Regions from separate parts of the Candidatus Filomicrobium marinum genome, predicted to be linked through region 1. Evidence: predicted binding sites of a transcription regulator. Region 1 holds the regulator's gene; the other holds the start of a gene.
The links. The regulator PhoB, encoded in region 1, activates phosphate uptake and scavenging genes when phosphate is short. The targets are predictions, from matches to a motif close to TGTCATNNANCTGTCAT.
Positions count from the first base shown of each region.

Region 2: YBN1229_RS08105 (UDP-2,3-diacylglucosamine diphosphatase) is a predicted target of PhoB. The motif match lies at 2,867-2,883, and genes of this name have one in related genera.

Region 1 covers NZ_LN829119.1:1,241,455-1,245,873, forward strand. The annotation lists gene pstA (phosphate ABC transporter permease PstA) at 1-508, shown strand, start outside; gene pstB (phosphate ABC transporter ATP-binding protein PstB) at 569-1,348, shown strand; gene phoU (phosphate signaling complex protein PhoU) at 1,430-2,173, shown strand; gene phoB (phosphate regulon transcriptional regulator PhoB) at 2,200-2,910, shown strand; gene YBN1229_RS06035 (efflux RND transporter periplasmic adaptor subunit) at 3,260-4,419, shown strand, end outside.
Region 2 covers NZ_LN829119.1:1,705,245-1,709,663, forward strand. The annotation lists gene YBN1229_RS08095 (diacylglycerol/lipid kinase family protein) at 1-911, shown strand, start outside; gene YBN1229_RS08100 (glycosyltransferase family 4 protein) at 940-2,001, opposite strand; gene YBN1229_RS08105 (UDP-2,3-diacylglucosamine diphosphatase) at 2,002-2,796, opposite strand; gene YBN1229_RS08110 (transporter substrate-binding domain-containing protein) at 2,969-3,826, opposite strand; gene YBN1229_RS08115 (putative bifunctional diguanylate cyclase/phosphodiesterase) at 4,127-4,419, shown strand, end outside.

The sequences.
Region 1 (4,419 bases):
CATCGTGTTTGGCCTGCTCGGATTGGCGGTTTTTATTAACTTTATGGGCCTGCCACGATCAGCTTCCCTGGTCGGAGGTCTCGTGCTATCGCTCATGACACTGCCGACCGTGATCATTGCGACGCGCGCCGCTATTCGCGCTGTGCCGCCATCGATCCGGGAGGCTGCGCTAGGTGTTGGCGCGTCGAAGATGCAGACCTTGTTCCACCACGTACTGCCGTTGGCGCTTCCCGGTATTCTAACGGGAACCATCATCGGTCTTGTTCAAGCGCTTGGTGAGACTGCACCGCTTCTGATGATCGGCCTCGTGGCGTTCGTTGTCGACTATCCGACAACGCCCTTGGACCCGGCGACGGCTTTGCCGGTGCAGATTTACATGTGGGCGAGTTCCGCCGAGCGCGGGTTCGTCGAGCGAACGATGGGCGCGACGATTGTCCTGCTGATGTTCCTCTTCGTGATGAACGCAGCGGCCGTCTACCTGCGGCGCAAATTCGAACGGAAATGGTAATTGAGATTGGCGGCTGATATGGAACAGATTGCAACCAGCGCAACGGCGGAAACCGCACCTATGAGCGGCGTCGCCAACGGCGAAGCTCCAAAGGTCACGGCGCGTGATGTTTGCGTTTTCTACGGTGCCAAGCAGGCTCTGTTTGATGTAAACCTCGACGTTCCGCGCAACTCCGTGACGGCGCTGATTGGCCCCTCGGGCTGCGGTAAGTCAACGTTCCTGCGCTGCTTAAACCGCATGAACGACACGATCCCGATCTGCCGGGTAACTGGTAAGATCGAACTCGATGAGCAGGACATCTACGATCGCGATCTCGACGTCGTGGAGTTGCGCGCCCGCGTTGGCATGGTCTTCCAGAAACCGAATCCATTCCCCAAGTCGATCTTCGACAACATTGCGTATGGGCCGCGCATTCACGGCCTCGTTCGCGACAAAACCCACCTCGAAGAGATCGTTGAAACGAGCCTTGAAAAGGCGGGTCTCTGGAAAGAAGTCAAAGATCGCGTCCATGAGCCCGGTACGGGTCTCTCGGGCGGCCAGCAGCAGCGTCTCTGCATTGCTCGCGCCATCGCCACGACCCCAGACGTTATCCTCATGGACGAACCCTGTTCGGCACTCGACCCGATCGCAACAGCGAAGGTTGAAGAACTGATCCATGAACTGCGCCAGAACTACACGATCGTAATCGTGACGCACTCCATGCAGCAGGCGCGTCGCGTCTCGCAGAAGACGGCGTTCTTCCACATCGGTTATCTCGTGGAAGTGGGCGATACAGAGCAGATCTTTGAAAACCCGCAGGACAAGCGGACTCAGGATTATATCATGGGACGCTTCGGCTAAGCCTAAACTGGCCGGGAACTGACCCGCGATATTGGCGGCGAGACCCCAGGGGGGTGGTTTGCCAAAAGGAGAAGAGCGATCATGGTCGGCGATTCATCGCAAACCGTGAAATCTTACGAAGAGGAGCTTGCCCTCCTCGACAAATCGATAGCCCAGATGGGTGGCTTGGCTGAGCACGTCCTCGGCCTTGCCTTCGATGCGTTGGAGCGGCGTGACCCGCATCTCGCCGAGAAGGTGGTCGAAACCGATCGGCAGATCGACGCCCTCGAGCGGGGCATCGAGGCGAAAGTCGTCGCGATGATCTCCCGGCGTCAACCGAGCGCTGGGGAACTCCGCCATATCCTCGGGGCCATGCGTATCGCGAGCGATCTCGAACGCATTGGCGATCTCGGGAAGAACATTGCAAAGCGCGCGCACGCCATCGCCAGTCAGCCCCATCCCAAGCCGTTGATCACGGGGCTGCGTCATATGGTGGAACTCGCGCTCAGCCAGCTTAACGACGTTCTCGATGCCTACGCGGAGCGCGATGCTGAGCGCGCGCTTGCGGTCTGGCGCGATGATGAGAAACTCGATGCTGTCTACAACTCTTTGTTCCGAGAACTCCTCACCTACATGATGGAGGATCCGCGCAACATCGGGATTTCCACGCATCTTCTGTTTGGCGCTAAGAACATTGAGCGCGTTGGAGATCACACAACCAATATCGCTGAGACCATCCAATTCTTGGTCAGCGGCGAGGCCATATCCGACGATAGGCCGAAGAGTGACGACACCAGTACGACGCTGATCACGAGTCAGGGTGCAGTAAACGGGTCGCATACCTAATCGCTCAATGACCGGAAAATTGGATCATGTCAGCTAAGGTCTTGATCATAGAAGACGAACTTCCGCTTGCTGAACTCCTCCGTTACAATTTGGAAGCCGAGGGCTATCGGGTCAGCCACGCCGAAACCGGTGAGGAAGCAGAGATTATGGTCTCTGAGGAACTGCCCGATCTCATGGTTCTGGATTGGATGCTACCGTCAGTGTCAGGCATTGAGTTGTGCCGTCGGATGCGGTCCAAAGCCGAGACGCGTAACGTCCCCATCGTCATGCTGACCGCGCGCGGCGAGGAAGCTGACCGCATTCGTGGTCTCTCTACCGGCGCCGACGACTACGTGGTCAAGCCCTTCTCGCTTCCTGAACTGATGGCACGCGTGAAGGCCATTCTGCGGCGGGCTGCACCGGAACGGACGGCCGAGGTTCTCCGCGTAGCCGAGGTCGAACTCGACCGTGCCGCCCACAAGGTGTCTCGCGGTCTTCGGGAAGTTCGCTTGGGGCCGACGGAATTTCGCCTCCTCGAATTTCTTATGGAAAGTCCCGGGCGCGTCCTCTCCCGTTCGCAATTGCTGGATGGCGTCTGGGGGCGCAACGCCTTCGTCGATGAGCGGACCGTTGACGTCCACATCGGAAGATTGCGCAAAGCGTTAATCCGCGGCAAAGAGCGCGACCCTATTCGCACGGTGCGCGGCGCTGGATACGTGTTCGGTGAGCGCACAACCAATCGCCAGTTTCACTTTTGACGAAAGATTGCAACGCGGGACCAGCATCAGGATGATGCGGGCTCCCGTGTGGCACATTATTGATTGCTTTTTAATTTCAATGCCCAGGGCAGGTGCGCCCGGCGTCTAAAGCCGTTTATTAGCGGCAATCAGCAAGCTTCTTTTCCGCCTGAATGCCCAATGAACACCATATTGCATGCGGGTTCAGTCGATCTCTGCCATTTTTCTCCTCCATGATCGTCGCCGGTAACCATGAAGCGCACTTTTTGTTCGTTCGGGACGCTGGTCATAAGTCGGAAATTCTGCGCCAGCGACGGAAATCACCATACCTCTGACGTTAAGCAGAGCGAAAGTGATGGAGGGGAAGGAAATGCGGCTGATAACCCGCGCAATTTCGGGGCTTATGATCGTCGCCGTTACCTTGGGACTATTGGGGGTCGCGGGGTGGCGTGTGCATTCAGTGATGACGGCCGAGAAGTCAGGCCGCAAAATGCAAGCCCGAGAGCGCGAGTTTTCCGTGCAAGGCGGTCAATTCGAAGCGCAAGATTTAACGCCAGTCATTACTGCATACGGCCAGATTCACGCGTGGGAGACGCTGGAAATCCGGGCCGCTGCGTCCGGGCCAATCACTGAGATCGCTGACAATTTCCGCGACGGTCGCGCAGTCGAGGCAGGTGAATTGTTGTTCCACATTGACCCCGATACGGCGCAACGGCGCGTCACCGACGCCGAGGCTGCCCTTATGCAGGCGCGCTCCGAACTCGCCGAAGCCGAGGCCGCTTTAAGCTACCTGCGAGCCGACGAAAATCTCGCCCGCACTCAACTTGACGTTCGGAAAGCGGATTTAGAGCGCAAGCAGCAACTCCATAAGAAAGATATCGTAACAGCCGCCACGCTGGACGAGTCGACAATGGCGGTCTCATCCGCTGAACAGTCGCTCGCGGCGAAGACGCAGGCAATCGTAGCGGGTGAAGCTCTCAATGATCGCGCACAAAAGAACCTCGAGCGCGCTGGCATCGCATTGAAGGATGCCGAACGCGCGCTGCGTGACACAAGCTACCGCGCACCCTTTGCCGGCCGTTTGACATCGGTCGCAGCCACCCTCGGCCGCCGCGTCTCGCAAAACGAAAAGCTAGCCGACCTTATTGATCCCACCGCTCTGGAGGTTTCTTTCCGCGTGCGCAACAGCGAATTTGCGCGCTTAATTGATCCGAACGCGCCAGATAGGATCCTCCGCCAGCCCATCAAGGCACGTCTGGATCTGCAAGGCTATACGGTCGAAGTTGAGGGCGTTCTCGATCGGCCTGCTGCCGTCGTTGACATCAATCAGGGCGGGAGGACTGTGTTCGCGCGCTTGAAGGGCGTCGCATTGTCGGCGTTGCGTCCAGGTGACTTCGTCACCGTCGAGGTTTTTGAGCCAAGGCTACAGAACGTTGCTCTGGTTCCTCACTCCGCTGCCACTGAAGATGGGCGCATGCTTATTATCGAGGGTGATCGCCTCGCAGAGGTCAAGGTCGACATTAAACGCCG
Region 2 (4,419 bases), 460 kb from region 1:
CCGTTCCGCATAGAAAACGTTTTCTACTGCTGCACAATCCTGTCGCGGGCGTGCGACGCCGCACGCTGGCCCGCCGCGTGGCGGTCGAACTCGAGCGGCGCGGCGCTGAGATCGTCATGTTGCGTTTTTGGGGTGCCACCTCGACAGCCCCTGGTGCCATTGCACGTGATGTCCAGCTTGACGGGTTCGATGCCGTCATTGCAGCAGGGGGTGATGGTACGGTCAGAGCGCTGGCGACAGCGCTTGGCGAGAATACCACCATACCGATCGGCATCATCGCCACGGGCACAGGCAACGTTCTAGCGAACGAAATCGCAATGCCAAAGAAGCCTACGGAAATTGCCGAAGTTTTGATGACAGGCCCTGTCGTCAACGTCGCCGGAGCCCTTGCAAACAAAGACCCTTTCTTCCTGATGGCCGGAGCGGGCTTCGATGGCGAGATCGTTGCTGGCCTCGACCTCAGCCTCAAACGGCGTATCGGCAAACTCGCTTACGCCATGCCGATCCTTAAGGCGCTGGCGAAAAGGCCGAAAATGTTCTCCCTAACTGTTGATGGAAAAGCCTTTGAAGCCTCATGGCTCGTTGTCGCCAACGGTCGCAATTACGCCGGAACGTACGTTATTGCCCCGGAAGCCAGCCTTTCTGAAACCGGCTTTCAAGCGCTCTTGTTCGCGGCGCGAACCCGCCGCGGACGCTTGCTCGAGCTACTGTCAGTCGCTGCTGGGCTGCACATGCGTTTGCCGAGCGTCAAGATCATCCCGTGCCAGCACTTGACCGTTGCTGGCTCCGATATTGCTGTACAGGCTGATGGGGATCAGATCGCAGATAGCCCGTTGACTGTGACGTCCGCAGGGCCTCGTCTGCGCCTGATCGCGCCGCCTGCATTTGCAAATGGTCTGGTTGTCGCTTGAAGCGTATCGGGAAAAAAGAAACGAAAGATCAGGCGGAACTTGCTGGCCGCGCTAGGGTAACGCGTCGCTTGGGTGTGCCTTGCCCCAGTCGCGCAAAGAGCGCTGTTTCGATGTTCGCGATGAAGAGCCGAGCCGCGGCTTCCCAACTGTAGTCGAGCGCGCGCTTTCTGATGATGTCACGATCCAGTGACATGGCAGCCTTAGCAGCGGCAGCTAGATCCTCTGACAAAAATCCCGTCTCCGCTTGGCGAACAAGGTCGAGCGGACCCGTGACAGGATAAGCGGCAACAGGCAGCCCCGAAGCCATCGCCTCCAGCAATACGATACCGAAGGTTTCAGTCTGGCTTGGCATGACGAAGACGTCTGCCGAGGCGTAGCACTCCGCCAAATCCTCACCGATCTGTTTGCCGGTAAAGGTAACGTCAGGATACTTGACCCGTAGTTCTGCAAACTGCGGTCCGGACCCAACCACAACCTTTTTACCAGGTAGGTCCGTCCTCAAAAACGCTTCGATATTCTTTTCGACAGCAACCCGCCCAACGTAAAGGAAAACAGGCCCCTCTCCGAAGCGGCGCACGTTGCGTGGTCGGAAAACATGCGTATCGACGCCCCGCGTCCAGGGCATGATGCGGTCAAAGCCCCGTGAGTCGAGTTCCGTTGCGAGGCTCGGCGTCGCGACCATGATACCCGCGCCCGCATTGTGAAACCGACGCAGGATTGACCAGATCCAGCTCTCAGGAATGCCAAAGCGCCGGGACAGATAGTCGGGAAACCGCGTGTGGAAGCTGGTCGTAAAGGGAACACCGCGCCGGATGCAGTGTGAGCGCGTCATCCAGCCCAGCGGTCCTTCGGTCGCGATGTGAACAGCGTCCGGTCGGATCAGTTTCATGCGTTCGATAATGTAGGCATAGCCCGGGAGAGCCAGACGAATCTCCGGATACGTGGGGCACGGCCATGTCTGGAATTCCGCCGGCGTCAAGAACGTGAGCTCGACGTCCAACTGCGCAGCTTCCTCCGCCAGACGCTCGTAGGTTCGCACAACACCGTTGACTTGCGGTCTCCAAGCGTCGGTGGCGATGAGGATCTTCATTTACGCCGCCTTTAAGTCTTCCTTCACGAGGCTCGCTTCCGATGCGGCTGTCCGTGCCTGTACGACATCCATCCACCGAATAAGCTCGAAACGGCCATCTTCTGTTTCACCGATCGCCGTGCAACTCTCGACCCAATCACCTGTATTCAGATAATGGATATCGCCAAAGTTTCTTGAGGCGGCATGGTGAATATGTCCGCATATCACCCCGTCCGCATCTCGCCGCTGTGCCTCGCTTGAAAGCTTGCGTTCAAATTCTCCGATGAAATTGACAGCGGATTTAACGCGCAATTTCAGATAGTTGGAGAGGGACCAGTATTCGAGCCCTAGGCGCCGACGTACGAAATTCACCGGGGCATTAGTCCACAGGGCGAGCTGGTAGCTGCGATCCCCGAGCAACGCCAGCCATTTAGCATAGCGCACCACGACATCGAATTCGTCGCCATGCATGACGATGTAGCGTTTGCCATCCGCCGTTTCGTGGATGAACTGCCGCTCGATCTCAATGCCGCCGAAGCGCTGTCCGCAATACTGTCGCAGGCCATCGTCGTGGTTGCCGGGAATGAATACAATCCGGGCGCCCTTGCGTGCCTTGCGTAAAAGCTTTTGCAATACGTCATTGTGTGACTGAGGCCATACTGCACCGCGCTTGATGCGCCAGAAGTCAACAATATCGCCGACGAGGTAGATCGTATCGGCGTCATGTTCCCGAAGAAAATCGAGTAACTGCCCAGCTTGGCACGCTCGAGTGCCGAGATGGACATCAGAAATAAACATTGCGCGGTATCTGGTCATCCTCAGCTTTCCTGCAGACCGGTGGCCGATAGACTAGTGTATCCCCCGATCGCACCATGAGAAGATTCAAGTTTCAGGAGTATGACATTTTAGAGCTTGATAACCGCGCAAGGCGATCATCGTAGGGCAAAGTTGTGTATCTGAACCGTTTGTGCGCATGCAACCTGCGGTGTCAATAGATACGGAACGGGAAATAGCGTGTGACAAGTTCGACAAATCGTCCGCTCGAGCGAACCTGCTTCAAGGCGTCATCGAGTTCAGCCTTAAGCTGACGATCCCCTTTCGCAACCGCTATCGCGACGCCATCCCCAAAGAACTTGGGCTCGAGAAACGCCTCTCCTTTGAATTCACAGCACTGGTTGGAGGCGGTACCGTTCAACCAGAAGGACAAACTGATAGCGTCACCAAATATGGCGTTGACGTCCCCCTTTTTGAGGGCCTCACGCGCGGCATCCGCATCCTTGAACGTGACGATCTGACTGCCCCGGAAAAATTGCCGGATGAACGCCTCGTGCGTGGTGCCTTGCGCTACACCGACCTTCCGCCCCGATAAAGCTTCGGGCGTAGCTTCCAGCCCTGTGGCATCACGACGTCCAGCAAAGCGACCCGGGGTATGAAAGTATCGGTCGGTGAAGTCATAATTGGTGAGCGCTTGAGCTGTCACCATCTGCGAGGCGATAACTGCATCACCTTCCTTCCGAAGGAGGGAGGGCAGCAAATTCTCCCAGGGCTCGACCTTGATCTCGCATGTAACGTCCAGATCCAGGCATATGGCGCGCGCCAAGTCGACATTAAAGCCTGTTAGCACGCCGTCTTCGTCATAAAAGTTAAACGGGGGAAAGTCGCTGGTCGTGAGAAAGCGCAACACGACCCGGCGCGCTGCTTCACGTTCTGCTGCAGCGGGTTGTTCCTGCGCCTGAGTCCCTTCGTATGAACCCAGCAGAACCAAACTCAGGCAAAGCCACAGCGCAAACACAGCCAAGTGCGACCGAGGTCGGACCTGGCACCATATCGCCGTATCTATTCTCATCTGGATTCTCAACTTCCAGTTGTTTTAGCAGGGCCGCAAAAGGCAGTGCCTTGAAATCAGATTCTTTCAGCGGATCGCAAAACCCAAACTTTGCCGGTATTGCCATTTCCGCAACACAACTCAAAAATTGTGTGGATTTTATCTAACGGGTGCCTACCTGCGGGGGAGGTCAGCACAACTCTACAACTGCACACCGTGCTTGTGATCCTGATTTAGCGTGCATTTTCAGAGAAATACACACGTTTTTAATGGGTTCTCTCTATCCAGGCATACCAACTTTTGTCCTGGAAATTATCGTACATGTATAGCGTTCTCTCGTGCATCGTCGGCCAGCACAATGTCTGGCTCGTCGGATTGGCTTCGTTGGTGTGTCTAGCCGGCGTGGGCGTCACCTTGAGCCTCCTTCACCGGGCCGCAACCACCGGGGGATTGCAGCGGTACGGCTGGAACTTCCTGACCGGCGTTGCTGCAGGCGCTGCCATCTGGTGTACGCATTTCATCGCAATGCTCGCCTATAATCCAGGCGTCCCCGTGACGTTTATGCCGGTCTTGACGGTCGTCTCACTGCTTGTCGCGGTTACGGGGGCTGGATT